DNA from 2 places in the Prevotella sp. LMAG:51 genome. Region 1 is predicted to be linked to the other one. Evidence: riboswitches for the same ligand, from Rfam matches in the RefSeq annotation. Region 1 holds a riboswitch; the other holds the start of a gene.
What was found. A riboswitch is a leader RNA that binds a small molecule or an ion and turns the genes downstream of it on or off. The one in region 1 is predicted to bind S-adenosylmethionine.
Positions count from the first base shown of each region.

Region 2: another riboswitch for S-adenosylmethionine. It lies ahead of CCC32_RS08515 (hypothetical protein); the one in region 1 lies ahead of CCC32_RS11925 (hypothetical protein).

Region 1 is NZ_NALQ01000029.1:116,951-133,084, forward strand. It holds gene CCC32_RS11910 (transposase) at 1-180, opposite strand, end outside; gene CCC32_RS11915 (DUF4372 domain-containing protein) at 349-507, opposite strand; gene CCC32_RS11920 (hypothetical protein) at 646-1,575, opposite strand; gene CCC32_RS11925 (hypothetical protein) at 1,588-2,409, opposite strand; SAM-I-IV-variant riboswitch at 2,406-2,508, opposite strand; gene CCC32_RS11930 (DEAD/DEAH box helicase) at 2,851-4,548, opposite strand; gene CCC32_RS11935 (DUF2075 domain-containing protein) at 4,550-6,769, opposite strand; gene CCC32_RS11940 (hypothetical protein) at 7,031-7,540, opposite strand; gene CCC32_RS11945 (hypothetical protein) at 9,529-9,729, opposite strand; gene CCC32_RS11950 (hypothetical protein) at 9,781-12,543, opposite strand; gene CCC32_RS11955 (hypothetical protein) at 14,150-14,818, shown strand; gene CCC32_RS11960 (IS982-like element IS1187 family transposase) at 14,815-15,795, opposite strand; gene CCC32_RS11965 (helix-turn-helix transcriptional regulator) at 15,844-16,134, shown strand, end outside.
Region 2 is NZ_NALQ01000022.1:211,546-227,679, forward strand. It holds gene CCC32_RS08465 (double zinc ribbon domain-containing protein) at 1-2,693, opposite strand, end outside; gene CCC32_RS08470 (hypothetical protein) at 2,717-4,360, opposite strand; gene CCC32_RS08475 (hypothetical protein) at 4,344-4,565, opposite strand; gene CCC32_RS08480 (hypothetical protein) at 4,579-6,525, opposite strand; gene CCC32_RS08485 (coiled-coil domain-containing protein) at 6,631-9,363, opposite strand; gene CCC32_RS08490 (helix-turn-helix transcriptional regulator) at 9,417-9,623, opposite strand; gene CCC32_RS08495 (hypothetical protein) at 10,241-11,323, opposite strand; gene CCC32_RS08500 (N-formylglutamate amidohydrolase) at 11,329-12,042, opposite strand; gene CCC32_RS08505 (HNH endonuclease signature motif containing protein) at 12,151-12,738, opposite strand; gene CCC32_RS08510 (NADAR family protein) at 12,758-13,489, opposite strand; gene CCC32_RS08515 (hypothetical protein) at 13,486-13,695, opposite strand; SAM-I-IV-variant riboswitch at 13,694-13,805, opposite strand; gene CCC32_RS08520 (hypothetical protein) at 13,962-14,828, opposite strand; gene CCC32_RS08525 (TIGR04076 family protein) at 14,983-15,330, opposite strand; gene CCC32_RS08530 (MmcQ/YjbR family DNA-binding protein) at 15,565-15,945, opposite strand; gene CCC32_RS08535 (nitroreductase family protein) at 15,942-16,134, opposite strand, start outside.

The DNA.
Region 1 (16,134 bases):
ATGGATATTTGCCGGAATGCTTCCACGAAGATCCAGCAGTGTGTGCTTTTTGACTGCGCCTTTGCTATACTTGCCCAATGCCCATGCAGCCAGAACAATGCTTGTTGAGATAGTTGTGGAGTCAAGCGCATAGAGGACATTGTCTATCGTTATCTCAGCAACCTTTGTGTTTGAATACATTGGTCGGACAATACCGATTAGATACATGCCAAGTCCTTCGTAGATGCGATAGTCCCTTTTCTCATTAGCACGACATAAATTGGATTGATTAACGGACTTGCGAATTCCAAGATGGTATATGCTACTTCCATGAGCCTCTAGGCACAGACAAATATCACGGATGGATACTCAACCAGTAATCTGACCAAATAGCAGATGGAGCAACTGGTTATAGCAGGATAAATCTTTTGCATGCCAGTCACCTTTATACTTCTTCACCAACTTGTCAAATTGGTAGCGAGGTATGAAGTCGATGACTTGAGCAAAGATATATTTGCCGATGTTCATAGTCTTGCAGTTTTGGCTGCAAAATTACTCAATCAATTTCAAATCAAAAAAAACAAAGAACGCTTGTAAATGATTAAATATCAAATATATAACTATAGTTAAGCGATTAATATCGCATCACTAGTAAATCATAATTAATTACTTTAAATTTGTTCTTTTTATATTGTCTATAATTTCTTTCAATGTAATAGCTTCTATACCTTCAGCCTCTTTGGATAATTCTTGTTGTGTAACGGCAAGAGTATGTGCTCGACAGAGAAAGCCATCTACTTGAGCATTGCCTTGTTTGTGGCAATGTACACATTTGTAGGATATGGATGTTGTTCCGCTCAACGGACTACCTGCAAAGCTGTATATGAAAGCCTTGTGACCACATACACAAGGATGTGTCAGCCACTTGTCTTCATTTGTCCAAAGCCTCAGCATCGTGCCAATATAGATTGGCAGCTGTACCATATATACTTTAAGTGGTATTGCAGCCATCGCCCAATCTTTATGAGTAAGGATTTCTTCTCTGTGCTTATATAGCAATTCTATGTTGTCTCGATAAGGAGACCATATCTTTTCAATTTTCCTTTCCTCCTCTCTTTGCTTGGCTAATGATGCAACTGTATCATACACATTCTTGAGGCTTAGATGCTCAAAGTCACGTGCAACCTTGCTGTATCGGCAACAATGTTCGTCTAAGCTACGTGTTCTGTCTGCATAGTCGCTGAGAAAAGAAAACTCTTTGACTTCGCCCGACATAGTTACAGTGATGAAACCTTTTGAACAAGATGATGATACAGCAATTATATAATATGTTACACCTTCATTCTTGAGAGTAGCCATTTGGGGCATATGCTTCCACCATTCCAACAATCCTCCTAACGTATAGATACAATCTCCGTTTAGATAAACAGGAGCTAAGAACATACGGCTATTGTCAAAGATGGTATCTTGATGCTCGTAAAAGAAATTAGCATGTTCACAAAAATATCTTATCGTATTGTTGTTTCTATGCTTTTGGCCTCCAAAGAGTTTAAGTACTTTTCCGTTTACCAATGTTATAGAATCAAATGTTTTCATACTTCTATACTTTTAGTTTGACATTGATGTTTTATCTGTTGGAAACGAAAGCCGTCTCCCCAAGATGTATATGTTTGAACGATTAAGAAGAGCATAGTCTATTGGTGGTTCTACGCCTTGTATAAGACAGTCACGGCAAATCATTAGTATCTTTCCTAAGTTGTTTTGTCCTGTGAATATCCCGATATTGTTAATCTTACCTGTTTCCTGTGCAACAAGTTCAATCAACGCCTTCTTTGAAATCTTTGGATTAGACACTTTAGCTTGCTCTACGACTTTGTTAGCTACTAAGTCACGATAAATAGTCAACTCATGGTTGCTACATCCCCATACCTCTTTACTTTCACAACGTTGTTTAGTTGTGTTTTCTATGATAACGGCATCTTGGGAGATTTGTGACAATAAACGAGCAAACTCAGCATTGCCTTTGCACTTCTGCCAAACCACAAACAGCATCCAATGTAGACGGAAATCGGCAAAATCTTGGCGGATAAAGTTCTTATACTTGGTCTTTACAAAAAGTTTGGATGCGAATCCACTTGTCTGATTGCGCATTTGTTCTTGAATTGTTTGATGTAGTGAGGAATTTTCAGAAAATTCGCCACATAGATACAACATTTCACTATCGTGCCATGTGAAACCTCTAAATTGAAAAGGATAGCCTTTCGCCATATTGGTAAAACGAACATTAATCCCATCAACAATGTCCGAAGCCTTTGAAAATGATATGCAATGGACTTGTGTGGCATCATAGCGTTCCACACGTCCAAGGCTATTGATAAGATTGCTGACTGAGCGACTTGAATCGCACAAGATTGAATATAATTCTTTCATAATCAGAAGTTTATTAGTGTTAAACTAATCGCATCTTTTTTACCACCGTGTTTCTGTTATCGGTTGGTGCTGAATCTAATCAGTCTCTTGATGCTTAAAAATGAATTGCTATGTCATGTTGTAAAGACATGTCCTTTTGATTCATCTTGTTTGTTGATGAATCGAGATAAATGCTTCTAAACTTGATTTGATTTTACAATAAAAGATTTTATTTAAAAGTTAGACTTTTCATGTCGTTGCTCCACCGTGGCTTCTTGTGCTCGGTTGGCATCACCTCAAAAGGCTACTCTTGACATTTTCAGCTGCAAAGTTAATATGTTGTTTTGGAAAAGACGAATATTTTAAGATAATATTTGTTAATAAATGGTTATGGGTAGCTATTTGCAAAAACAGCTACCCATAGAAAATAATACGATGATAGGCATATTCTCTGCCGATGACCTACGGTATAGCTACCCCTAATTGGATTATCTCGGATTTTACAATTACCACCTTTTTCTTGGCGCGGCTAATCATCACGTTGAGTCGATTTCGATTCAGTAGAAAGTTCATAGTTTGTCTATAAAATTCATCGTCTGTCACGCTAAAGCTGAGGATGACTAGATCTACGTCCTGTCCTTGAAGTCGTTCGACAGTATCAACGAGAGGTATGTCTGAATTCAATTTAGATCGGAGGGAAGTTCTTATCGCTAAGACTTGTCTTCTAAAAGGAGTAACGACCGCAATATCTTTTGCATCTATACCCAAGGATAGAGCGTGTTCGACAAGATTGGCAATGAAGTCTGCTTCCTCTGGATTTGAATCTTCCCAGGTATGAGTGGTAGAAACATCTATTGTCTCGATAGATGAGCCTGAGGATAGCAACTTTTTGATACGCTGATCGAGGTGCGGTCCTTGGATTTGCAAACTGCGATTTTTGGAAAAATCAGAAGCAATGATTTTCTCACCAAAAGGCTCGTAAAAGTTGCTGCTGACACATTGCGTAATATCCTCATTCATGCGATAGGTGACACGGAGTTTGCCTTCGAAGGAGGGATATAGATGTATGATGTGTGAAAAGATGGATACCGACAACTCGTCACTTTGTTGCTTTTCGTGGAAGATAGGCGGCATCTGCTTGTCATCACCGAAAAAGACGATGCTGCTAGCACCAAACACACCTAGTACGCTTGCCTCAACCAAAGTCAGTTGGCTCGCTTCATCGACAAAGATGATTGACGGGCGGAAGCTAGTATGCAATAAGCCTAGGTTGATGATGGCACTCTGTAGGGTCATGCCCACAACATCGGCAATTCGTCCTCTGTAAGCAGGTCGCTTTTTATAGGCGGCTTGATACTTGAAGTATTTCTCATAAATGCAAATAGATTTGTCCACATTATCAGACTTCAATTTGGAGCCAATCTTAGATATGGGGGCATTGGCACACATTTTACGTATCTTGTTCAGTGCATTGTTGACAGCGTGGTGAGTTTTGGCGATCACGACGACATTTTTTCTCCTTTTGGCAAACGTTCGTGCCAAAACTCCAAGAACATCGGTCTTGCCTGTACCCGGAGGTCCTTGAACACAATAAACAGACGGACATTGAAGTACCGCTTTGCAAATCTCCTGCTGCTCGTAGTTGAGGCGGGCGTAGCAGGAGTCAGAAGTTGGAACATCCAATGTCGTGAAACCTTCTTCGTCTGGCTCTTCGATATTTGCCAATAGTTTCAAGAAATATGCGCCGGGTAATCCAGACGCTATACCCTCAAGTAGATTGATGAGTGGGTCTAGCATCACTACGTTATTGACTGATATGCGGTAAGAGAGGGAGAGTGACAGTACGCCATCATATTGGATGGTCATTGACTCTAGTTCATTCTCAATGACAGAGACAATTAACTTTTGACCGTCGGATGACTCTAGAGTCACTTCGTCGCCTGGTCGCACCTTTGTATAGTTGACTTTGAATCCCAGCAGATATTCGTTGTCTTCATGACGGAGCACAGTGGCATCAACGATGAGAAGACCGTTGTCGATCTTCTCGTCGTCTGTCAATTGGCTGCTTGCGTCAATATCCTCTTGCAGAAACTGCTTCTGTTCCTTGAGATATGTCAGCAAGTGGTCGCGCATTTCTTCCAACTTAGAATATTTCGTCATGTTAGTAGTTCATGAACCGTTTGAAATAGTTTGACACTTTTGGGTCGCAGCTATACATGTAGCATCCCTTACGACCTCTTGTCAGCAGCACCTTGTAGATGTTGCGAATCAGTCGGTCGCCATTCTCATCTTTCTCTGTGAGGTTACGTTCCTTATTCAACTTCGGCAAGCAAACCAAGGCATCTTTTTTAGCATCGTACTTGATATCTGGACCTAGGATAACACCAACATAGTCGAACTCGAATCCCTGTGCCGAGTAGATGCATCCCACTTGGTTGATGCCTTGCGGATCTTTCGCCCAAAAGTCTGCGCTTCGAGCGTATTGGGATTTAAACTCCTTGGAAGGTTTAGCTTTCGTTTCCCAAGGCATGCTCCAGTCGCCTATCTGAATCTCTTTTTTGAGGTCACCATTTTCATCTGCCTTGCTCGACCAATCCCAACACCAGCCTGCCACAATACGAGCCGTAGTCTTAGGTTCTTTCTCTTGGTCGTTGAGCTTGCGGATTTCCTGTTCCAGTTCCTGAGGGGATTGGAAAATCTTAAAGTCGAAATCCTCTTTATCCAGTTTGAATTTCTTCTCGTTGGGTACTTCTTTATAGAGTACGTTGTCCACCCAAGCTACAAAACGGTCAGCTCCCACACATCTGAATTGTGTCGTAAGCTCGTGCGTATAGACATTGACTTTTGGCAAAGGATCCTTTGTGAGATACTTGAGGCCTTTTATCCGATCAATATTACGCTCTTCAGTTACGATTTTGCGCTCAATCTTTGCCATTTCTGCATCAGAATGATCACCATCCAAAGCTTGGCGATAGGCTTCTAGCTTTTTCTCTGCCTTAGGCTTTATCTTATTAGAGTACTCTGCTTTAAATTCTTTAATCTGCTTAATGTACTCACCTTGATAGTTCTCTGCAATTTTCTTAATTGCCTCGGAGTAACCAATCTCTTGATTCTTGACGGCTTGATGGTCATCAATGAAGAACACTGTCACCTTAGAGCAGTAGATGAGCGAGAGGGCTTGATTGAGTGGGCAATACACAGATTCCACTCCACACTTTTTCTTAAGCGATCCATCTGTTTGGTCGTTAGACTTTTCCTGAACACGATGTGCTTCATCGACAAGCAGGACATCTATTTGACTTTCTTTATAGCAAGCAGGGCGGAATTGGTAAGTCTTCTGTATCAAATCTTCTACTCCGCCAGTATGCTTCTTTCGGTTGCCGTTACTGCAATGGAGTGCCTCTGAAAGTTGCTTGGTGAGGGCTGTAGAACGAGTTGCATAATAAGCGTTACACTCCTTGCCGTTCTGCATAGCTTCTTTGTAAAGCTCAGAAAGAATCTTCAGTGCGATGACCGTCTTTCCTGTGCCTGGACCACCTTTTACGATGAAGACGCTCTTGTCGTTACTGTCAAGAGTCTTCTTCAAAACATTCCAAAACGTCTTGTATGCGTCGTCCTGGTCGCCGAGCAACACGAACGTGTTGTCATTTGGATCAATCATCATGTTGGCAGCAGCTTCAATCAAGGCCTTAGTTGGCTTAAGGTCTGTGCCCGCCAAACTCTTCGCAATGCCTTCACCCTGTCCGTTGCAGAGCAGATCGTGCAGATTCTGGCTCAGTTCTGCTGTCATATCCTTAGAGTAAATCGGACATCTCTCACGGAGTTCGGCAAACATATCATGGAACAAACCTTCCTTGCCTTTGCTCTCATAGTTGTAGCAATAAGCCAAGCTTGTCAACTCGTACTCCTCTTGGTCGAAGAGGTTGACAAAGTTGCGGAAGTGAATTTCGTATCTCTCTGCCTGCTCTGATGGGTGATCGACAATCTTGTCACTTCCACCAACGAAAACATTTACCCAGCGTTTTCCATAAGCAGAGGAAACTTCCACTTGATTACCCCACTGCTTTAGCTCAATCAGGATGACATTCTTTTTCCCATCCTTACCTGTGCCAAACAAAACGCAATCCACACGACCACCCACGGGTGCTGCATATTCGAAGGAAACATACACGTCGTCAGGATTTGGCAAATTGGCATCGCTCAACAATTTAGAGATGACTTTGGCGTTCTCTTCCCACGATTTTGTCTCGCTGTTGTACGTATCCAATAGGAACTTTCCACCCAATAGCATCTTTTCAATGTATTGGCCACGTTCAACATCCTTTTGAAACTCTGAAACTGTTGCCGTGTAATAGGCTTGTCTTAATTCTTTGGTTTTCATTTTCCTGTTGATAGTTAGTTACACAATATACGAATAGTGTTTACCATGTTTGATGGTGAACATAAATACCTCTAAACTTGATTTGATTTTCTTGCCATAAAAGATTTTATTTAAAAGTTACTATACTTTTCATGTCGTAGCTCCACCGTGGCTTCTTATGCTCGGTTGGCTTCACCTTGTTCACAAGGCTACTCTTGACATTTTCTATTGCAAAGTTAATATGTTTGTTGGAGAAAGACGAAAAAACTGTGCTAAGAATGGTTAATGTCTTGCAAAATTGAAATCAACGGTTACTGTTCCGTTGAAAGTGTAGGAATACTCGCCACCTGCCATTTTGAGGTTGTCGAATTTGAAAGTCATATCATCTTTGCTCTTGTCGATAGATACAACTTTGGCAGAACCGCTCTTGTAAGTAAGGGTAGTGTAGCAAGCATCGGATTCATCCAGTGCCATCAGCTCCAATGCCTTCTTAGAGAAATCATCACCTACTTTAGGCTCTGTTGAATCCGTGTAAGAGAATTGATAAAACCAACTGTCCTTAGTGTTACCAACTTGATTAAATACCCCTACAGTAAATTCACCTTTACCTGCTTCCGCATCGAAACTTCCCTCTTGAACAACATATGTGTCAAGTTCATAACTCTTACCATTGATTTGGATTGTGTTTGATGAAGAAGGATTATCATCATCATCGTCACTTCCGCAACTGATTAGTGCAAATGGCATCAAAGCGAGCAATGCCAACATCAACAACTTAAAATGCTTTTTCATTTTGCTTCATTTGACGCACCTTCAGCCCAAACAGTGTTGTTAGTAATTTGATGTTAGGGAGCATAAAAAGAAAAGTGAGGCTTTATTGCTCCTTTTCCCTCTGTGTGACGGCTTGGACTCCGTTGGTTTATGGAAAAAGGAGAATAAGCCCCACCTGTACGTATCTCGTTTTTGTATACGAATACACGCCAAGCAGAGGCATATTCTCACTACACTCCAATAAACCATTTTGCGAAAGTGTCCAAGTTTCACTCGTATAGGAATATAGCGAAATACGCTTCTCTAAATATGTCCGTCAATAAAGCCTATTTCGGCAATATGACACTGCAAAGATAACAATAAATGTTGAGACTAAAGAATTTCTCTTCATGAATTTGCTGTTTTGTGTTTGTATTTAGAACCCGTTGGCGGAATTAGATTAGTGCACACTTAATCCTAATGTCAGTTTGTATTAAATTGGGCACGCTGCTTGCCCAACTGGGGCAACGTGCTTGCCCATCATGGGCAACGTGCTTGCCCCAGTTGGGCAGATTTGCTGTCAGACGTCTGCCCAATAAGTTAATGTTGCAACACCCATATTCCTGTTTTCAGGATTCTGCCAACGCATACAATTCCTGTCGTCTAAATTCCTTTCATCTGATAATTCTTTTTATCTGACAATTCTCTTTTCATCAGCAAACCATCCAGACAATAGGCTGACAATTGCCTGACAGCCAACTATCTGTCTGTCAGAACATTACGGCAAAAAACCAGATGGTCTGACAGTTTTTAAGCAATTCTTGGTTTTTACTGAGAATCAGCGATATGGGCAACTTTTGCTCATATCGACCAACTTAAATTAATTCCGCCAACGGGTATTTAGAATAATTTTTTATCTGTGCAATCTATACTGCATCTGTGTCACAATAATCTTTTAGATTTGATTGATACATTTTTTATATGGTTTTATTTCTATCATTTATTCTCATGTTGCAAACATACTACTTGAGAGACTACTATTGCAAAATTGAATATTAAAAAATCTGAAGACTTGAAAGAAAAGGCATTTTGTATACCGGAAAATTTTCTAAAAGATGCATGGCAACCCCTTGTGGTCGATGCCTCGCTCCCTCTATAGGGGTAGGCAAAGAGAGGATACGGTGGAAGCCCTCCCTATAACGCATATATATACAGTACTTTAGAGTAGCTTGAATAGCTTTTGCTGCTGCTGAATGCTACACCTTATAATATAAGGTGGGCAACTATGTTTGCCTTGTATATACATAAAATTACGTGAATTTACACCTTATTATATATATAAGGGCTGCTCTTGATTGTCTTGTTGAGGCTTGAAATCAATTGATTTTAAGTAGTAATAATCGTGTAAGTGACTGATAGCCATGGTTGTGTATGAAGTTCGTGTTGTCCCCGATAAATATCCCCGACAATAGCTAACTCTCTGAATATCAGATATAGATTATAAATGAATGGGAGTAATCCTGATGTCCCATGCCTTGACATGATGCCCCGGCTTGAATCCGGGCGTAATGTCTCCTGCTTGAATATGGGCAAAGAATAAATACCAACTACAAAGAGACTTGTCTCGCAGCCACACGACTGCCAACAAGTCTCTTTTGTTTTCCATCATGATCTTAAGACCTTTTCCAAGAGGAGAAATAAATTACTCCTACTATTGACTACAGCCCCCACCTAACCTCCCCCGAAGTGGAGGGACAGATACAATTGATAGTATGATTGTCAAAGGATTATCCATAATCGGAGTAACCAGTTCCTTCCCTTGGGGAAGGTTAGGATGGGTTGTCCTACGGGGGAGAACGAGAGGGGCTGAAGTCGATCTGGTATTCAGATTATCAACTGTCTATCACGTTCCATAACCTACTACGCAAAAAATAATCGAAACCCCAAGTTCTTCACAGAGCCTGGGGTTTCTTGTCAAACAACGCATTTCTGAAAAACTGTTCTGAAATGCGCAAGCAAGTCAATCACTCTCACCATGAAGGTGAATCTTTCTGATAGCCTGCCCAATTGGAATTGGCAGACTCATCATATTCATTAGCATCGTCATCCCACAGTCCTTTCTTGTGAGATTTACTGTCCGCCCAGTTGTCATGAGATCCAGCGAGCATCTTGCCATAAATCTGGACATTCACGACTCCTGTTGCCGGCTTGATATATTTATTCTTTTTCATAATTCATTCATTTTAAGTCGTTAATATTCAGTCAGTGCATCAGAATGAGGGCTATCTTACCACAACCTTCGTCCCATTCACCATGTAGATGCCGCTTGGCAATGCCACTGTGCGTGTCTCGCCAGCCTTAAGAGAGGTAGTGTCTATTGTCTGTCCGTTGATGTTGCGGATATTGGTGCGCAGGTCCTTCGTTGCCGTGATGGTCAGCTTGCCTGTCTCTGCCGAGAACATGAAGCCGGCACTCGTCGTTGCAGTCTCCGTAGCATTGTCTATCCACGATGTCTCAGTGTTCGGCTCAAGCGAGATGTTGAGGTAGCGCACATTGTTAGCTCCGTTCTGACATGCGTAGTATGATCGGAATGGCAATACGTACACATCATGGAATCTATCGTCGAGGAGAAGTGATGAGATGAACTTATCCTTGTTGAAATAGAATATTCCGTCAGTCTTCGGCACTTTCACTCCGCAGTATGATCCGTAGTTCACGAGGGTTGTAGCTTCGCCCTTGATCTTGCCCGTTGCAGTCTCACCCTGGATGAGAGGCTGTGTGAGCGTTGCCGGTGTAGCCTCGATAGTAGAACCGCTCTGGCGAACAACGAAGAGTACCTTGTCGCTGTTGGTTTCCTCCATCTGGTCGATGCTCACGATGTAAGCCTTGTTTGGCTGTGTAACGAACTGTCCTGTGAATGGCGAGAAGTGTGCGTCTGCCTCGTAGATATATTCGCCTGTCTCCTGAGCGTTGCTGAATGTGTTGTCGGTATTCATCGTGTAGAACGTGAATGCGCAGTTGTCTTTGGTCTGCACATAGCTTCCTGTCTTTGTGTCCACTGCCACTGTGAATGGGAGCATCAGCGATACCCATTTCTTTGTTTCATTGTGGTTGAGCGTCACCTTTCTCTTGTATACCACCTCGTTGGCAGCATTGAGTCGGATGCTGTAAGGAGCGAAGAACGGCTGCTGGTCTACCAGTTCGATATCGTTTTCCGACACGAAATCGTCACCGGAGAGGGATTTCGTCACTACGTTCTTCAGGTTGGCTGTCACACCCTCTGGCATATAGAGCAGTGCGTTGTCGCCGAGCTTTGCCTTGAGGTCGGTGAGAGTTCCCCATGCAGGATCCGTATCACTGAAGAGAAGCGAGTTGATGTTGCTGGCATCGAAATAGAGGATGTGCTTGGTGTCTACAGGAGCGTTCTCCTTCTTGGCTTTGATGTCCTCATCAATCTTGTCGATAATCTGCTTTGCGTATACATATCCCTGACCTGCTGCGATAGGCTGGTTGACGGTGTCTTTCAGCGATACCTTCACGCCTACGTAATAGTTTGCGTCATAAGTGTTTGGCACTACGGCGTCTTTGTACACCTTGGTATAAGTCAGCTCCGGCACATAGTCTACTGTAGTCAACTTGAGGTCTGTAGAGTAGTATGCATAGAAGGCATGGCGTGGAGTAGTCGTAGGAGCGATGTTGTAGCGGGTCTCGTCGCAGACCACGAGATAACGCTTCACGTAGTCGTCACCATTGTTCACGACCATTTCATTCCATGTTCCGCCCTGAGTTTTGTATGCTGCATTTGAATAGCGGTTCTCTACATAATAGTGTGTATCGTCACCTGTTGTTCCAGCCTTGAAGATGTCGGAGTTGTTACACTTGAACGCCTGTGTTCCTGCCACCTTCACTTCAATCTTCTTGGTGTAGTCGTAGTCGGCAGCCTCTGAGCGATGAGCCTGGAGGTTCTCATTAATCAAATCGTAGTAATCAGACTTCACGAAGTGGTAGCGAGAGTGCTTGCCCTCTGAGCCAATGTTAGTGTATGTCTCATCAGCATTCTTGTGGTGGAGTCCCTCGAAAGCGAAACGCAAACCATTAGTACCGAAGTTTTTAGGCACTGCGAAATCCACCTTACCGTTAGTACCGATGGTGAAGTCGTCGGCGAGATACTGGTTCTTGAGTTTCTTCTCTCCCGATGGCTGGGTACAAGAGATATCCATCTTGTCGATGTATGGGTTGAGAGCCTCAAGCTGTACCTGCAGGCAAACGTATGCCAACTGATCACCTGTAAGTCCTTCAATCTGGAACTTGATGGCGTCGTTGTTAAGTTTCTCAAGAACGATGTCGCCAGTTGGATTGTCTTTGTTTACTGCCACTTCTTGAGCTACACCATTACCTGTCTTGTCAAACATCCTGACAGTGAATGAATTGTCAGAGCTTGTAACCGTTGAGTTAACAGCGATAGCATTAGACTGAGTAATGTTATAGGCGGCTTTACCATTACTATCATAAGAAATTATGTAAGAATTTGTACCGCTGACATAGAAGAGGGTTGTACCATCGGTATTAAATGAAGAGGCTTGGTTAGACTTGGTCGTAGTTTCCAAAGAATAGGTTGTAGGACCAAACCAAATGTGGCGTAAATAAACCGTTGAATTACCAGATGTCGTTGACAACTTTCCATCAGCAGCATAATTCCATACCACTTTGGTTGCAGTGAACTTCAGACTGGCATTCATATACTTACCCTTACCGTCGGTGATATAGATCTTGTCACCTTTCTTGATGTTCTGAGCAACATTATTTGCGTAAACCAAGCGAGCGCCCACAATACGATAGCCTACAGGGATGTTGACTTCACCCTGTGCTACGGCATCAGTTGGTGTTTCAAGCCAATAAGTACTGTTCTTGAGACCAATATAAGCATTAGTTCCATCGAAGTTTAATTTGGCAATGTTTCCATCACCAGCGGTTTCTGGTTTAGCAGCACCATCTACTATACCTGCATTTTCGTATAACAGAAAGTCAGCCTTGAGGTCCTTCACTTTGGTGTAAGTGTACTTATATGAAGTATAGTCATTTTTTGTTTCTTGTTTGATCGGTCCGAGGTCAACTCGCTGAGTCTGGAAAGGCAAAGCAAGACAACTCACGCCACTAGGCAAAGTGGTGACACCCGGTCTGAGGTTTTCATTGAACTTATCTGTACATTCGAAAGTAACGACAAAGGAAGTAATTTTAACCCTTGCAATCGCATTTTCTAAATGCTCCTGTTTAAAATAGAGGATATTACCCATATCTGAAGCGTTAAGAGAAGTACGCTGTATAACAACACCCTTATCATTTTGCTTCACAGAAACACTTGCGAGGGTTGAACTGAACGAAGAGTTCATTTCTATGAAAGTACTTTGAGTCGCACTATTGCTAGCATAGTCCATTACAATTTTGTAACTCGTAAAACGATAACCTTTAGGCAAAGACAATGACATATGGTTAATGGTAGTGGATTTGGCACCAGAAGCAAATACCATATATCCATCTACGACACCAACATTATTTGCATGTTTTGCCATAAGGCCATTATCAGTGAGCGTGCTTTCATCAGAATTCAGTAATGTCATTGGCAACTGATTGTGAACCCATGCTCCACCGTAACCTGCTTCATGTTGTTCTGATCCATAACTCAACGCCGATATCACATTACCGGTCTTTGGACTAATACTAACGGTCTGCGCACAGAGACCACCGCAAATCATCGTCAAGATGAGAATTGCGGCAGCCCTGATTACGCTTCTGTAATTAGCGACATTTAAATTTGTAGTTTTACTTTTCATAATTTTTAGTTTTTGTGGCGGCCTCCCGAAGGAGGCTGTCCATGATTAAACTTACTTTTTTGTTAGCGACATTATCTGTTTTAAGATTCACAACATTATTAATTATTGCTTACTTATTTTATATATGGAGAACCTGCGACCATAAAGATTCAGCAGGTGTGTTGGCTTGTTTCCGATAAACCTGTCGGTCTAAGGTGGCGACCGTCGTGTCAGGTTCTTGTTTGTTGTAACGATGCAAAGTAAATGAAATAATTCCATACTTGCAATAATTTCATTTGACTCATTGTAGCAATACACTTTGTTTTATGTAACGCTACGCAGAATAATACAATTGTTACAAAACAACACGTTTTTTATAAAATTTGGATACAAAACAAAATAAACCAAACAGGATATTTTTTACAAAGTTACAAAATCAATGAATGTCGTAAATTATCGCATCAAGCTAAAGCACAACGTTTTACAAAATATGAATAGCATAATAACGCAATTTGTAACATTTGCTATCTACAAAATAATGCGACATATCGCAAGAGAGGCTTGAAATGTAATTATTTTGCTATTATTAACAAAGAAAAGAAGTATGAATAAAAGAAAAGAATTATATTTGCAGCGAATACATAACACATTAATATATATTATCTCATCGCAATTAAAGCTATCAATACTGACCACACAAAGAAGACTTACCGAGAAACCTCCTGGAAAACGTCATCACTCCTTGACACAGAAGCAAGCAAGTGAAATATAACGGCGAATAAGGAAGTGGACCGATACCGACAACGGAAGTGGATGTTAAAGACGTGAAAGGAAAAGACAAATGGAGAAGAAACTAAACACTATATTGCTGATACTGGCAGTGACTATCGCCTTCATAGCTTGTTCACAGGATGAACAGGCAAAATCAACGGCTATAAAGAAGGCAAATTCCAAATACACCTTCGAATACGTTAGAGGCATCAGTCTGACTCAGCCCAAGCGCGCCCTGAAGATGATTGAGACCGGAAAGAAAGACGGTTCGATGACGAACATCGAGGCTAATTACCTTATGAGCATGGTTTACTACAACGGGCTGAGAAACTACAGCAAGGCGGCAAACTATGCCGTGGCAGCCCTCAACGACCCAGACATCAACAAATATCCGGAAAAGGAAAGGCAACTTTACAACATGGCTTCATCGCAGTTTTACAGCTGCGGCAACTATGTGGAAAGCCTTACCATGGCAGACAAGGGCATAAAGTTGGCATACGAGCATAAGGACAGAAAGCTCATGTCACAGCTGCTGATGACCATCGGCGAATGTCATGGCGAAGTGGGAAACATGTGGCATGCCATAAATACCTTCGACCGCTGCATACAGATAATTACAGAACAACTGAAGAAGACTCCCGACTGGGACACATATTTCGACCTCGCCACCGTGTACTCACTGAAAGCGAATTCGGCTATCGACATCAAGGAATACAAGCTGACCTGTTGGCGGAATTAATTTAGTGCATACTTAATTCTGCCAATGGGCTTGTCGTTAATGAAGTTTACGTATTGCAGAATGGTAAGTGCACTAATTTTGCCAATGATTCTGGCAAACAAACCATTCGTTATTTTCGCGTAGTTCCTGATGACCAGGAACTGGTCTGTAAGTTGAGAGAATATTGTCTCAATCCTCTTTCTTGCCTTTGCAAACGGAATGAATGTTGGTTTCCAGTCCTTTTGGTTGAGCCGATACGGACACTCCAGTCTTATGTGTGCGGTTTCGAACAAGTCAAGCTGTACGTCAGCTCCAATATACCCTTTGTCACCATAGATGCTACAGTCGTGATAAGTATGTTTTACATCCTTCATATAATGGAGATCAGCTACACTTGCCTTTGACAGATCATAGGAATGGATAACTCCACTTAACCCACAGAGAGCGTGTAACTTATAACCAAAATAATACGTATTCTGCGAAGCACAGAAGCCGAAGTCGGGAGCTTGCGAGAAATTGCCGGTACGCCCCATCTTGCAACGTTTTCCTCTTGCAACCCTACAAACCTCTATCGGCTTGGAGTCAACAAAGAACTGTTCCTCTCCGCCATCCATTTCCATGGCAATCCTCTTGCGCAGTTCCTCACACAGGCCTGACGTTTTCTTCCTGCGGTCATTGAACTGTCTCCTTGATATGAGATTGGGAATGCTGTCCTTGTACTCTTGCAATTTATAGTCGAACAACCACTTCTCACTATCAATGCTCTCGGTCTCTGCCGTCAGGGATAGCGCCACCACTTCCAAATCCGAAAACTTGGGAACAGGACCACGACGTGGAACATTACCCGATTCATTGACGAGATTTTCAGAGAATTGCTTGCATATCTCAAGTATTTTGACGAATTTTGTATAAAGGTTGTACATACGATGGTTCGAACTTAATGTTTTGGTCACTACTAAGTTACTAAAAATCAGCGATATGTACAACTTTTTACTCATATTTATCAACTTAAATTAATTCCGCCAACGGGTAAGCTGGTAATCGACATGCAGCCGAAATACAAGAAATGCCTGGACAAGCTGAACAAACTGAAGGAGGATGTGAGCGGTGCCAACGACGTGGCAAACGCCGGATACTACTCGCTATTGTCAATAGCATACGAGAAGAGCGGCAATCATGCAAAAGCAAGGGAATGCTTCGACAACCTGCTCTCCACACGTACTGCCCTCTTGCCCGACGGTGCATCATACGTAGTGCCTTATCTGCTGGAGACAAAGCAATACAAAGAGGCGTTGAAAAAAATCAACGAAGAGGAGAATACTTGGATGTCGCACGGA
Region 2 (16,134 bases), on a different contig from region 1:
AACCAATCCTTGCAGAAATCAACGGACTCTTGAGAAACAGGACCATTTGTAACTGTGCTCCACCCTTGAACCCAATCAGCATAATAGCCGTCTGCAAACACTCTCACATATCCTATTTCATTTTTTCTACATGCATCAGCAGTTTCTATAACATGAGTAGCATTATATCCATTTGATGTAACCGCTACAACTGCTACAACGGGAGTTCCATCTTTCTTAAAAAGGAAATGAATAGGCAATGCTTCTTTATTGACGCTGGAGTCAAACTCTGATGGATGAACCATATAAGACACATCTGCATTTGGAAGTCTCTCTTCAATTACTTCTGCAATCTTCAGTGTTGCAACAGCAAGAGACTTCAACGACTCTTTCGGATATGATGCATTTGCCGCTTTTTTAATTTCATTCAAGGGAAGTTTGGCTATTTCACTTTGTTCTCTTTTTTTGGGGGGAGTAGTTGTAACTATAGAAAATGTCTTCTTGGGAACTGTCACCAACCTTTTTTTTGACTTCGGACTAAGTAACGTAAAATCCCACTCATTGGAACGGAACGTATGTGTAGTGCATGAGATAGAAAATGGAATTTCTTCACACGCGAGCAACTCAGGTTTCTTATTAGTTTGATCCCACGCTATTAAGACCAATGTCTCTTCCCATTTGGCCTTATGGTTTAATATGTCAGCGTAAGGAATAAAGAATTTATAATCAGCCCATACTGTTGAAGATAAGCGAGGCTTACAGATTTCAGCATAGAGACAATTTTGTGGAGACCTAGTCACTTCTTTGGTAGCAGGATTCATATATTTCCTACCTCCAGGTGTTTTTAAACAACTGGTATCTCCATTTTTAGGAATACAATACGCAGAAAGGTTCAGTTTACGTCCTATCATTCTACTTGCCACCATTTTTAATACTACTTCAAAGCCTAAGACACTTTTTTCTTTTACGTTCTTATTAATTTGAATATTAGATAATTCAACAGAAGGAACTGTCATCAATGCCAAATGATTAACTTCTTCCGGATCAGCTCCCAATGACAAAGCTTTACTAAGACATTCTTTTGCTTTTTCGGCATCATATTGGAGGCTTTTGCCCCTATAGTCCCATCCAAGATATGCTTCTGCCAATCGCAAACACGCCCATTCATTATCTTGATTGGCGGATTTTTCAAGCCAGACAATTCCTTCTTTTAGATTTTGTTTTACACCCCATGCATTTAATAAACAATTACCATAATTGCCTTGAGCGCGTGCATTACCTTTTTTTGCAAGTTCTTTATATATTGCGACCGCTTCTTTCTGTTTTCCTTCGTCAAGAAGAGAATTTGCCATGTTTATATCTTCGTCTTCTTGAAAAGAAATCATGTCTTCTTTTATGTCAATTGCATCCTCAATGCCAAGTTCTGAAGCTTTTGAAAATAGTTCCTCCGCCTTCTTTAAGTCTTTCTTAACTCCATTTCCTTCGCGATAGCAAATTCCAAGATTTCGATATGCCCATGGATTATCCTGCTCCATGGCTTTCTTATACCATTTGATTGCCTCTTTGTAGTCATTCTCTATATCGGCATAAAGTACTCCTAATTTGTTTTGTGCTTCAGCATTACCTAATTCAGCAGCTTTAAGATACCACATTTTCGCCTTGTTAAAATCAACTAGGTTTTCTTGGTAATATTCGCCCAAATCGCACATGGCATCTACATAGCCCTGTTCTGCAGCTTTTTTAAACCATTCAGCGGCTTGCTCTATATCGGTCTCTGTCCCGTAACCATTCTTGTAACAGCACCCCAGATTGTACATTCCAACATCTGAGCCTTTCTTTGCTGCTTCATTGAACCAATAGAATGACTGCTCAGGATTCTCATCAATTCCTTCATCACCCATGAAAATAAAGCCAATTTGATTCATAGCTGTTTCATCACCAAGTGCAGCCGCCATCTTATAGTTTTCCAATGCGCGGTTAACATCCTTTTCAATTCCCCACCCATTTAAATATAATGATCCTAAAACAAGGTAGCCACCACATTCATCATCTTCAGCCGCAATAGTTGCATAATCAAAAGCTTTCTTGTAATCACATTTCTCTGTGCTACATGCATACAGCTCCGCAAGTAGTTGTGCTGCGTCACCATTCTCATATTCTTTGTAATACTCTAGCATACGCTTCTCTGCTTCGCTATGGTCCTGTTCAAGTAGAGGTTCTGCACCCATATAATAAAAAAATCCTATTAGATAGTAGGCAAATTTATCTCCTGCTCCTTCGGCTTCTTTTAATAAATTGAATGCTTTGAAGGCTGTATCCTCATTCTTGGCATCACTCATAAGAATACCTCCCAAAAGCATCTTTGCTTCTGCAATATCCTGATTGGCAAATAACGTTAGTTCCTCTATTGCCACATCACGTTCTTCTTGTGGAATAGTACGAGGGAAACCTTTCTTATCGTAATACTTGGCAAAACGAGGATCTTTTTCATTAAAAGTGCGTTCTACTGATTTCGGATTTGATGTTTCCTCCACTGGAGCTATTTGTTCTGTAAGTTTAGTCCCGCATTCTGGACAGAACTTACCAGATTTTGCTTTGTATCCACAAGACGGACACACTAGTTCTGGAGTAACTTCTTGAAGTTTTCCTCCACACTCTTGGCAAAATTTGCCAGACTCATACTGCCTTCCGCAGTCTGGACACACTAATTTCATAATTGTATCTGATTATAATTTGTTTATTTAAACTTCTTTAATTTCGATTTCCATACATCAGCCAACATGGCATTGCCTTTTTGGACATATAAATCAACCATCATCTGCACAAAAATTGGATTCTTTTTGAAATCGTCATCAATTTTAATGCGACGTTCTGCCTCGTCTAAGTCCTGGGGGACTACTTTACCATAAAGGTAAAAGTAAGCCATAAATGCACCTGCTACGTATATACCATGTTCTGAGGCTGTCTTTATGGCGTCATATGCCAACCTGAGATTTGAAGCGCTCGTATTTTCCTGTATATAGAGTTGTCCTAGAAGAAATTGCACTTGATAGTTGTTTTTGGGTGCGGTTAATAAGACAGATTTCAATTCGGCTAATCCTGAAGCGTCAAGTTTACGCAAATATCCAAATTCGTCGATATAAGGCAGCATTAACTGTGTGTCAAATTTCGTTATAGCAGAAGCTTGTTTAGTGCTTTCTTCTGCAATACGTTCTGCTTCTGCCTTCCGCTTCTTCTCTTTAGCAATACGTTTGGCTTCTGCCTCTTCCTGCTTTTTCTTTTCTTCAGCTAATCGTTCAGCTTCTTCCTGACGTTTCTTTTCATCGGCAAGGCGTTTTGCTTCAGCTTCTTCCTTCAATCGCTTCCGCTCCAAGTTATATGAGTTTATTTCAGCAAATAGATTACTTGCGTAAAACACACCATCTTTTTTCATTTGCTTCAATTCCTCAGGAGATAACATATCCCCATACATTAATGTATATAAGCATGTCGCAAGATTCGAAAGATATGGTGAATGTTCACCGCCAATGTTATCAAAAAGGGATTTTGCCGTATCTATGTCTTTATCTATGAGTGCATTTACGGAGGCAAGTATAAATACATTCTCTTGAGGGATAGTATCTATCCATTTGTCACCAACATCAGCAACTAAAATTTCTGACTTTTCTATATTACCTAATCGGCGATAAGCTATGGAAGACCAAAAGGTCTGCCAGTATTTATCTTCGTAATGACTTTCGTATTCTGCCACACATTCTTTGGGATGGAGGACAGCCTGGAGCATATAATATGTAAATTGTATCTCCTCTGCTGAATAGCGCTGAACCATTGCTTTCAGTTGAGCCATCAAACGACCAACCAAATCAAGACGGTTTGCAATGATGGCCGTTTTGATATTGTTATAAGTAATCTGATGTACAGGTGACAAAGAGGATGACTTTCTCTCAGAACGTTTAGCTACATCAGACAAAATCTTATTGGCAGAGTTTTCGTCAAGCCCTAATCGGTATCGTAAATCATCCAGCTTGCGCTTACCCTCAGAGGTCATTATGCCATTGCTATATACTTTGAGGCATTCTTCACGGAAAGCAAGCTCCTTTTCGTGTTTAAGTTCCTCAGGGGTCTTTTCGCGCTCAACTTGGGTGATATTATTCGTAATAACATTATGTGAGTCAACATTACTTGTGGTAGTATTGACTGTGTTATTACTTACTGAGTGGTTATCAGACATGTTGACACCACCAGAGATGGCGTTGGCATCACCCAGATTTAGACTAAAACCTGCAGGTTGCTGTGGTTTAGTAATCAAGGCTGTTCCATCTAATGGACAAGCCATGAACTCATCAGGCCACTCTTTATTACATTTAGGACATATTTTCATTGTTGACTAATAATTCTATGTTATCTTCTGATAAAATGTTCAAATGGGCAGGATGTCCCTCGTAAGAGCCAAAATATCCTTCATATGTGCCGAGAGTATCCTTGATTTTACAATCACCAATTATGTATTCTTTACCACTTGAGTCCATGACTTTAAAGCATAAAGAATCGCCTTCTATTCCTTTGTTAATGATTTTTACTTTCATTGAAATATATGATTTACCTAGATTCTAATACTTCTATAATATTACCATTTTTATCCGTCTGAACAATATAGAACTCAGGATACATTTGATTCTTTTTTGAATATGTCAAGTTGTACGATTGCTGACCATTATACTCAACGGATTCTATTCGAGTAAGATTATCTTCATCAAGCCCAAGCTTGTCATAAAGCAGAGTGCGAACCTTTTCATCTAACAACTTTAAATTATTATCTACGAGTAATCTTGCTCGATTGAGCACGCCATCAATTCCCTGCTCAAATCTATCAAACTCCGTTTTATAGTTCACATCAGGAAGTTCTTTAGGTTCTACTGAGAATGACTTAAAAGACTCCTTTAATTGACGAGTAACATCCTGAGGGGAAAGGAAAAGTGTCGGACATCCAAATAGATTGAACTGGTTTAGTGTAAGAAACACTAAATCCTTGTTCTCGTATTTAGCACGATAATTCAGGTAATCAATCTTAGCATGCAAAAGAGCATAACCAGCTGGCTCTCCTTGAATAAGATAGCAAGCATAAAGTTTTAACATTGCTTCAGCATATCCCGCTGGCATCAAGAGGTCAACGGCACTAACACTTTCGTTGATATGATCTGTTGCAGAGCCACTTCCTATTACATTGCTGCACATGCTGCAAGTGCATGAGCCTGTAAATAGAAGAACATTACTTTCGTAGAAAGCAGTAAGGAGCATAGAATCTTCGCGGTCATACACTTCATAATCAGATACGGAACCATCATTGTTGTCAAAATAATATTGGCCATATCGAGCACCATAGCATGGGAATGCATTTATTATGGGAACTTGTAATAGTTTCATAAGTTCTGTTGTCATTCCCCAATATGCCGTTCTGTTCTCAGCACCAAGATAACCAGACATGCTCTTGTTAGGTGAACCATGCAAGTTTATAAAGAGCATATCTGTTTTTTCAAGATATTGTTTGTATTGCTCTACATTTTCATTGCTGAGATATTCTTCACCCAGCACATCTAATGTGGGACAAAGAAACATATTGTCCTTTGTGAGTATACCATCATTCTCTAATTGTTGTTGTGGCAACTTAGCCATAACATCAGCGGATGTCCAAGTCCAGTCATTTCTATCCGTTTTCCCTGAATTAGAGGTCATCATGGCATAGGTAAACGGGATTCCGTATTCTAATGAATCAAGTGCACGTTGGAAATATGCGCCCAGATCTTGCTCAATTGTAGAATCAAGAGTTCCTTTACCAACATAATCAAGTGGAAGACGTGCGACATTGAAAATGGCATCTTTTATTGATACCCTCTTCCATGCGTAATCTATAGGGAAACAATATAGCAAATCGGAGTCTTCAATGGTTTTAATATCATGTCCGATAGAAGCATAAAAGTCAGGCATCGGAATGACATCACTACCTCCAATTATAAATAGAGGTGTGTTTGCAGATTTTTCCATGCCAACTCCATCTGCATAGTCTGAAAGTAATTGGGCATAATCTATCCACGACGCATCTTGCTCTAATGCTCCATCCATGTCCTTTGCTCCCAAGTCGATTAGTTCCCATTGAAAGCCTTGAATGTCAAAAGACTTAGCTGCAAACTCTTGAATTAAACCGAGTACATCTTGGGACGTGGTATTCTTGTATTTGTTGGCAATTAGGCGGGTATTAGTCAAGATGATACCATCAGCTACTTTGTTTGAAGAACGGTGCGGAGAAAACTCATCGTGATTAACTAGGACTCCTATTGATGCTTTTTCTTCTGTAGGGCTTATTGGTGTTTGTTTCTGACCACGGGCACGCAAAAGATACTCGTCAAGTTTGCTGGTAGGACGAGAATTATCAACATCAGAACGAATTCCATGTTGTAAATGTAGCCAGCCTGTTTGACACTGGCTACATTTACTACCACCCATGTTATAACCATTGCCAGGCCCAGAATGACTGCCAAAGCAATTCATACAGATACGATATCCACATGTATCACAGACATACCAGGTCCAATCCTCGACGTATTGATGCCCACATTTCTGGCATGGAATAAACATTGACATAATTATCTCTTTTTATGAACCACCATATTTTTTCTCCAAGAATGGAAGGAGTTCGTCAACTTCTGCAACTGTTAGTGACTCTCCGTTAACTTCCAATTCTGTTTCTGGATCAATAGTGCCATTAAGTATAAGGTTTCCTATTTCCTTTAAAGTGTAATCTGCCCCAAAGTCTGGTAAATAGTAAGGAGCTTTTTCTTTGGATTCTTTTTCCACCTTCCCCGTTTTTGCAGCTGCTTTTATTTCTTCTTGGGTTATCTTGGTGGTGTAGTTAAGCGCCTTGTCCTGAGCAGTATCTGTACGCTTTTGCTCATGTTCCATTTGCTTGTGATACTCATCCTTCATAGCTTCTGTTTGAGCAAGACGTGCTCCTGCAACATTCTGAAGTGCATCAAGACTTGCTTGCTGCTGGGCTGCTTGACCTGCTGCCATGTTAGTTGCCATAGTTGCATTGGTCTGCATAGCTCCTTGCATCATTTCCATCATCTGCTTCATCATTGCAGCTTGCTGAGCCTGATTAGAAGAACTGCTTTCTGCTTGCATCTGAAGCATACGCTCATACATCTCGCGTTCTTTTTCAGTACCTTTACCTGCAGCTAAGGATTCTGCAAATGCCTTTTGAGCTGCAGCGTCCATGCCAGATATACCAGTAGCCATCAGTTGTTCTGCAGTCATATTTTGCTGAGCTGCAATACGAGCCATCTCCTCTTGGTGCTTTTTCTCAGCCATTTCTTGCTCATGCTGTTGCATTGATTGCATATTTTGACGAGCAATCTCTGCTTTTTGGCGTAAGATATCCATCTCGATCTGGCTTCGCTCCTTCTCTATACCAAGACCATCTTTTGCCGCTCTATGTGTACGTTCATATTCTGCATCCTTCTGACGCTGTTCGAAGTCAAAATCTTTTTCGCGACGAGTGTCTGAAAAATCTGCATCTTTCTCACGACGAACATCTTGGTATTCGTCCTGTCGGCGTGCCGATGCCAAATCATGTTCTTGTTCTGCGTCTTCAAGTTGGAATTGACGAACTTGGTCTTTACGTAGTTCGTCAAACCGAACGTCATTCAACTCTGCTTCTGCAAGAAGTTTACTCTTGTGTAACTGTAAATCAAGTTGAACACGAGACATTTCTGTTCGATTAGCAGCTCTTAACTGGAACTCAGCAGACACTTGGTCTCGATCGAACTTTTTGTCACGAATGCTTGTTTCAAGAGCGTCTAATTCATCTTCACTAATAAGCCGATTGCCTTTAAGTTTCAGAAGTGCAGCAAGTTCTTCATTTTCGGTCTGAGCTTCACGAATGCGTTTCTGGCTTTGAAGAAGTTCAACAAAGGCTTCCATCTCATCCTCATGGATAAGTTGATCATTATTGATCTTATCAAGCTCTTTGCGAAGATCAAGTTCATTCTTTGCTTCTGTGATTCTCTGTTGATTTTCGACTGATTGCAGGCGATTCTTAAATTCATTGGTTCGGCTCAGATAGTCTATTTCCTTATCAGTGCAAAACAGTTTCTCCTCAATAGCGCGAAAACGTTCAAATGCTTCGTTCTGAGTAGTTATATCCAGGACATTACTAATTGCAATGCCGTGAAGCAAATCCTTACTTTGTGCAATCAACTCATAGCTAATGGATGCCATCAACTCCTGAGGAAGCAAATCTCCATCTGCGTTATAATTCTGCATTAAACGCTGGAGAGTTGTTCGCATAAACGTATTGAGGGCAATCCTCAAGTCGTTTACTGAATACGAATTACGATCCATCAGGTAGGTTGTACGGAACTCATGGAAATCATAAATACGAGCTTCCATAGCCACTGCCACATCAACAGTCAACGATTGCGTACGAATTTTAAAAGGAGCAAACTCCATGGTGTTGCTTCCATCTTCAGCGGCTACGGGGCGTATGCCCATGGTGAAATTAACAACACCATCTCGCTTAAGTACTACAGAAACTACAGAAGTTGAAGTGATACGGCGAATATGTTCCCGCATTCGTTCTTTGTCTTTCTTCCGCTCCTCTCGAATCGCGTCATGACTATGATAGAAGAAATGAGCTACGCTTCTGCCGATGCGGCCAAGTTTCTGAACAAGTCCTTCTTTCGCACGGATATCTGCATCTTCTTCAATTTTTTCTTTATGAGCACTATTATGTACTTTTTCTGTTGCAAACGTATAAACGCCACCTTCCATTTCGGCAGCTTGAACGCCATCAATGAACAAGACAGCTGTTACGCCTTCCTGTACGTATACACCGTCCGCATCAGACATCTCAATAAATTCTTGAGCTGGGATGTTACGGGCAATCTGACCGGGAGCAATAGTCCATGAAACATAGTGTTTCTTATGATCCTTACCAACTGACAAAACATTCACATCTGCTTTTCCTTTTGTCGAAACAGATGCTTGAGACGAGGTTGCAGAAGGCGTTGTTGCTTGTGAAGGCTTTTCTTGTTGGTGTGAAGAAGTTGGAATAGCAACGTGCGATGAAGTATTCATAGGATGAGCATCGGCTAATATACTGACATCGTTCCCTTGCTCTCTCCACTTGTTAATCAAACGAGCACTATCATTCGGATTCTTTTTGGCGTATTCTTTAAACTTTTCCGGGTCTTTCATCGCTTTAGGATAAGACCAGAAAATACCCGTAAACAACTTGGTGTCTGGAGTCTGCTGTGGTTCATTACTTTTTGATGTTTCTGCGGTGGAAACATTCAATGGTTGTTTGCACTTCGGACAAACTTTGTACATTGGAAGGATTCTGTCGAATCCGCACTTCGGACATTTCATATTATAATTTAATATTATTTTTGATTAGTAGGTAATAGAAGATCTTGAATATTCATTTCTAAAGCATTGGCAATATCCAACAATGTATCCATACTAGGTTGAATAGTGTTAGTACACCATTTGGACACTGTTGCAGGATTTTTGCCAATTTGTTCTGCCAACCATTTTGAAGTACGTTTTTTCTCTGCCAATACTACTTTTATTCGATTAACTTCTTTCATTCTTAAGTAAATTTAATTGCTTTTTGTGCAAAGATACAACATTTATTTGAATAAACAAAATATTGGGCTGGAAAATAATAAATTTTTATATTTATCTTTAAAACGAGATGTGTTTTAATTAATCACTTTCAAACAAGATCAATAATCACGTAAACATTACTATGCAAATCTGTTTTGGGATTTGTCATTTCACTTGCTTATCGAATATACTTATCGAATATAGTTGTATAAGCGTAGTCGGGTATATCTCCATTTGCCAAACAGCTTTTTTCATTGTTCAGGTTCCATAACTCAGTAGCATATTGGTAATTGTTTTCGAAACGAGGACTTCTGCATGGTTCTGCCATAAAACATGCCAACTGCTGTAGCTCCGTATCAGATAAAACCTTACAGTCCTTATGAGAATGGAGACAATAATGGTTCGACTTTAACAGAATCGGGGTGTCAGTCTCTGTATAAATGTTCCTTATATGGAAATGGGGAACTTGGCATTCGTCATCAGTCCTGATATATGCTTCATACATCCTTCCCTTACCGAAAAATCCAATGCGAGCAATATTACAGCGTTCCTGTTGTGGCACATTTGCCATAGCTTGTTCTTGCGACATATTATTCCCTTATTCTTTTTTACTGAAATATTTCGTAATCAAATTGAAGTTGATGTCCTCTTCGTCAGGGAACGTCAGTTTTACCTTCTCATGATGGTAACAACTGATTTTGAAAAACAAGTCGTTGATATGCTTTTTCAACGGTGTCAGCCGACGTTGGTATGATACGTTGTCTATGCGTCCCCGCTTCAAACTTGCCTTCAGGTCTTTCTTCTCTGCTTTCAGTGCGTCAATCTCCTTGGTGACTTGGGCCTCGAAGGCCTCGCAGTCGGCATACACTTGGCGCATTTCCTCCGCGTTGTACCTTGTCAGTGCGTCTTCGTACTTGTCGTGCCACCTGTTGCATTCTTCTTTTATCGCCTCTATACGTTTGTTGAGGCGTTCAATCTCGCGTTTCATGAACTGCACGTCAATCATGACCGAAAAGTCAGCCTTGCTGTTGTCGTCTTCTTGATGCAAGATGTCGAGCACATTCTGAAGTGTGTAGGCTTGATAGAGTTGTTTGGCCTCGGTATAACGTTGGTTGAGTTGCATAAACGGGCCCCAATGGCGGCCGAACGACGACAGACTTACGGTTTCAGTCTTTCCGTCCTCACGCACGGCACTGCAACAGTTGCGCCCGCTCAGCGGACTGCCTGCCAATTGATAGACAAGGCTTCGACAACCTTTCTTGTCTGTGCGCATGGCTTCTTTTACCAGTCCCCACCATTCAAGATATACGCCTAAAGTGGGTTTGCGGAATCCCGATGTGCCCGTATAGGCAATGCCGTTCTGAATGGCCACGGGACAAAGGAACATGCGGCTGTCGCTCAGGATGCGCTCTTTGTGTGCCAACAGATAGAAGGCATTGCTAATGAAGAGTTGCCTTTGCTCCACGACAGTCGCCGACGGGTTAGGCACAGGGGTAGGCTTATGTCTGCCAATGATGAGATACTGCCCTGTTCGGTCCAACTCAAGAGAGTCGGATTCTATCTTCTCAGGTTTCTGTTCCGCAAGCGGATAACAGTCGAGCACGCGACCGTCGGTAAGGATGATTTTGCCCTCAGGGAATAGTCCCTTAACTTCTTTGAAAGGTTCTGCTACTATACTCATAACTATTATATATTTCTCTGCTTCAACAGCAGACTTAAAAGTTTCTCCATCAGTTCATTCACACTCCTTTTATGTCTTTTGTCACGACTCAGCTGTAGGGTGCCTGCTTTCATATAAGCCTTCTTGTTGACCTCCAGCATCATCGACTGATACAGGAACGGGCTCACTGGCGTCTCAGAGTTGCTATACGGCTCATTGATGCCTACTCGATAGCCACTGTCCTCGAATAGGTTGACAGCCAATTCTATCGTAGTCTTGTCGGCCTTAGACCAGTCTTCGTTAAAACCGATGCATATATCCACATCGCTCATTTCGTGGGGAAATGAATGGCAATCCAATAATAAGGCTCCCTCGCAGAGATGCCCACTTAGGCGTTGCTGGTGCCAATGCCATAAGTCAAGAAGCTGGGCTTCGGCTTCTTCGGGAACAAGGCGGGTGTAACCGCCAAAACATTTATATACGAAGCCTTGACCACTCTGCTCCAATGGGTCATTCCATAGTCGCTCGGCATCCACGATGAACCTGGAATACGGAAACCTGACGGTTCTGACATTCTCGTCCCTAAAACCATGAAAGAGATAATCGGTGTGCCAGTCAGTCCACTTCAGCACAATGTCATTGATAAAACGGTCGTCAATATTCCAGAAACTCAGTCGTTCGTCGTAAAGCCCCTCGACAGAGGCGTGGGGCTCGTTAAGTACAATTCGTTCGTATTGCATGTCGTTTGCGTTTTTATTGTTTGAATCCTTTTTTATGCTGATGGCTGTGCTATCATTGCAAGAGCGTCAGCCTGTTCCCCCTTTGCTGTAAGGGGAGGACTCTTATTGTTATTCTTCGACTAATTTCAGATTGTCAAACCTGTTGTTTTGCTTGTCGCCGTCGATATGGCACACTCGGTGGCCCTGTGGGATTTCGCCCTGAAAAGCTTCCCACACCAATTCGCATACTCGACGCTCGGTGTCGTAGACAATGGTGTACACCTCACCGTCAGCCTTTACATAGAGCTCTCCTTCCTCGTGCCCGTTCTGTTGATTGTTACGTTTCTTGGGACTAATTACTTTGTAGTGAGGTATATGACTGTTGTCAAGTGTCTCGTCTAACGCCAAAATGCCGTTATCAAATACGGGGTTCTTCTCGTGCCAAGGAGTCAACCACACATAGGTCTTTTCTATCAAATGATGAATTTGCACAATGCGTTCTATGCCGCATAATGATTTCTTTATCTCAAGATAGGTTCCATTGTCGTCTCCTTGAATATGAACTCGCCTGATGTCCATGATGTCGTTTTTCAAGAGGCACTTTAACTCGCTGAATCGCTCTTCGCGTGGACGTTCCATATAGTCGCAGTCATAGATGTCAATGACTAAATCATAGCAATTCTTCCTTTTGTAGAAAATCCAATAATCGTTTGTCATATTTGCTGTTTGAATATATTTAAAAAGTTAATCGTTCACCAAGCAGGTAGATATTCGACCGATTCAGCAGGTCGTAGTCGATAGGAGGTTTGTTACCCCCTATAAGGCAATCACGGCAAATCATAAGAATCTTACCCATATTGTTCTGCCCCCTCCACTCGCCGACATTTTTCAGCAGCTCACGTTCACGCTTCAGTTTTTGCCTCCATTCTTTCGGGTCTTGCCCTTCACGACGGCGGATAAAGTCTTCCCGAAGTTTCTTTTCTCGGTTACATCGCTCTACATTTAGACACCCCCAAAAAGTGGCATTTTGGTAATCGTCTCCTGTCTTGTCCCGGACCAGTGTAACACATTGTGGAACGCTGCACAGCATACGGCGGAAGTCGGCGTTACACATGCATTTCTGCCACGTCACAAACAACATCCACTGAAGCTGGAAAGCTGGGAAGTCGTTCCGTATTTTTCTGCAATTCAATGCGGTGACGAACCTATAACAAGCCCAACTGCTTCGCTCTTGCAGAATGGAGTTTTGAATGCGAAGGTGATCTTCAGTGTTGTTTGACCATTCGCCACACATAAAAAGACGTATGCTTTCGATAAAGGTATGCCCGTTGAAGTCGAAAGGGAATCCCTCTGCAGTGTTGCAGAAATTAAGATGAATGCCATTTACAATGGTTCGCAGGATATCATACGTCCAAATTTGTGGAGAGATTCCGTACTTCTCCTCACGACCTAATACAATATTATTCATGCTGCTATAATGTATTGGTTAAAAGAAAGTTCCTTACCTAAGACGTTGATGTGCTTACTGTTCAGCAAGGCATAGTCGATGCTTGGTTCACGGCCATATTCAAAAGCCTCCTTGCAAGCCATGAGTTTTTTCCACATGAAATCCAGCATAGAAACATTGTAAGTCTCTACGCCACTAAAAGCCGAAATGTAATTTTGAATGTTCATATTCTATTTTAATTAACTATAAATAACCATGTTAATTCACATCATTTTCCCACCGTGGCGAATATGTTGCTCGGTTGGGGCAGCTCAAAGGCTGTCTCTTGATGCTGTCAAATTCTCAAAGAACTAATGCTAATCTCCCGAAAAGCGTTGCAAATGTATATAAAATATTTGAGATATCAAAATAATCGGCGTTAACAATTGTTTATTCGGCAAAAGTTTTTAGATACAGCCCTATATCTCAAATTGGTTATTTATGAACATAATGGCTACATCATATAGTATAATTTGAAGAACTTATCTAAGTGTCCATGTTGGTAAACATCTATCCGTATAATATTCCCTTTGTTTTCGTCTTTATCTGAGTTACCACGTTTGTTGTCATAAATATAACTAAATGTATAATATCTCTTTTCTACTAAATGTTTTGAGTGACAACTGACCCATTCCGTCAACAATACGAAGTCATTGATGTCTCTTAAACTTTCATCAATAAGGGCCAAATTAAGGTTTGTGTCGTTCAAAAGTTCATCGTAATACTTAAACGCATTCCATTCTATCGGCAAATTGCTTTCTTTTTGACCTCTTTTCCATTGGTATGAATCTAAATCTGATTTGAACATATTATCATTGGAGTCCCAACCATAATAAGTCTTATCACGGTCGGATAACTCTACAAATTTTCCATTCCGCTCCTTGAAAAAAGTTCGTTCATAAATCATGGACAACTTAGTGCCTTTTGCATCATAGTGGTATTCATATAAGTGTCTTAGAACACTTCCATCTATGCCTAAATCATCTATGGTTTTGGTATGGATATATCCATCAGGAGTGAGGGCGTAGGTGTACTTGGAGGGCTTGTATATAGTTTGATAGTCCCATACTACCTTTTGTGTTAAGGCATTCCCTTGTTTCTTCCAATATAAAGTCTGTTTGCTTGCAGGTGCTTGTTGAACGACTTCTTGTAACTCAAGGTTTGAATTATATTTAAAGTCAATGATAATATAAGGTTTGTCTCCCCTTTGTGAATATGCTTCAATCTTGCTTATTATCTTTTGGCCCTTACTATTTCTTTGCTGACCAATTGCAGGAAAAGTTAAAAGGGAAAAGAAAAATATGCAACAGATTTTTTTCATGTATTTATTTTTTCTCATTATAGTCAATAATAATATGTAAAAATTGTTTTATTTATTGTAAGAGAGCATAATTATGTCGTTTTATATCTCAAATTGCCTTATCCAATTTTTGGCGTAAATATGTTTGTTCGCTTTGCTTGGAAAGCAATACCTATCATCTTTCCACAGTAGTATATTCTATCTTTGCGTCCTCATCCGTTGCCTCCAACTTCATAATAACTGGTCGGAGACCATCATTGCAACTGACGATGGTCACCCCAGGTTCCTTGATCCAGTCACCATAATAGAAAAGTCCTTTGTCTGCACCGTGTGCCAGGGCAAACACATACTGGTAGAGGGCTTTCCACGCCTCGTCACAAAAGCCTTTCGGCTTAGCGTAGTCAGCGTAAAATACATCGCTTACTTTCATCATGGAACAGGCTTTTAGCCCACAGATACCATATTCTTTAGCCAAGCCCTCATACAGCATCGTTTTGAGGATGGTAATCTTTACTTTCTTCATAGATATATGTTTCTTTTTATTTTTCTTTAGTGAATTTGTAAACAGCCCATGTAGGCAGAATGACCAATAACAGCAGTGACACCTCCACCAATGCGTAGGAGCCGAAATAGTCAACCAATGTATGGAATTTCAAAACTCCATCTACGAGGAATACCAGGAGGGCCAACCAGCAGAGAAAGAAGATGGTTGCGTACTTGATTTTACGTTTCTTAATTTTCATTTTCCACATCTAAATCAATCACATTCAGACAAATACTTTAAGCGAATTGCCTTTGGAAGTTTCGATGCAATGAGTTGGTGTGACTCTTTAATCACCCCCCTTACTATTGCTTCGTCCATTTCTTCGTAATATACATCGCTCCAGTGCGTCTTGTTCCAATGATAGGCTGGTGTCACGGCTGAGAATCGTTCTCTAAGCTCGATATTCCTGTCTGGTGACAGTTTCAAAGCAATTCTTGAAACTCCGTCCTTCATATCATATCTGCCACCGCCTAACCAAAGGCAGACGAATATCTTTCCTTCCAAGCGGAAGTTAAGGATGTCTTCACCAAACGCCTGGTCTTCGGTCACTCCTGGAAGTGATAACGTGTACTCTCTGACCTGCTCAATGTTCATACCCAATCAAAATTATCCTTTCCGGCACCTAACTCAAAGTGGTACTTCGCAATGCCCAAGTCCATCTGTGTATAGCCAATCATGGAGATGCCCTTCTTGGCTCTTACCTGATGGCGGTTGTTGTTCATGCCGACATACTCAAATGAGAATTTCTGCTGGTTCACAGCAGTTGGTGCAAGCAAGGCAGCT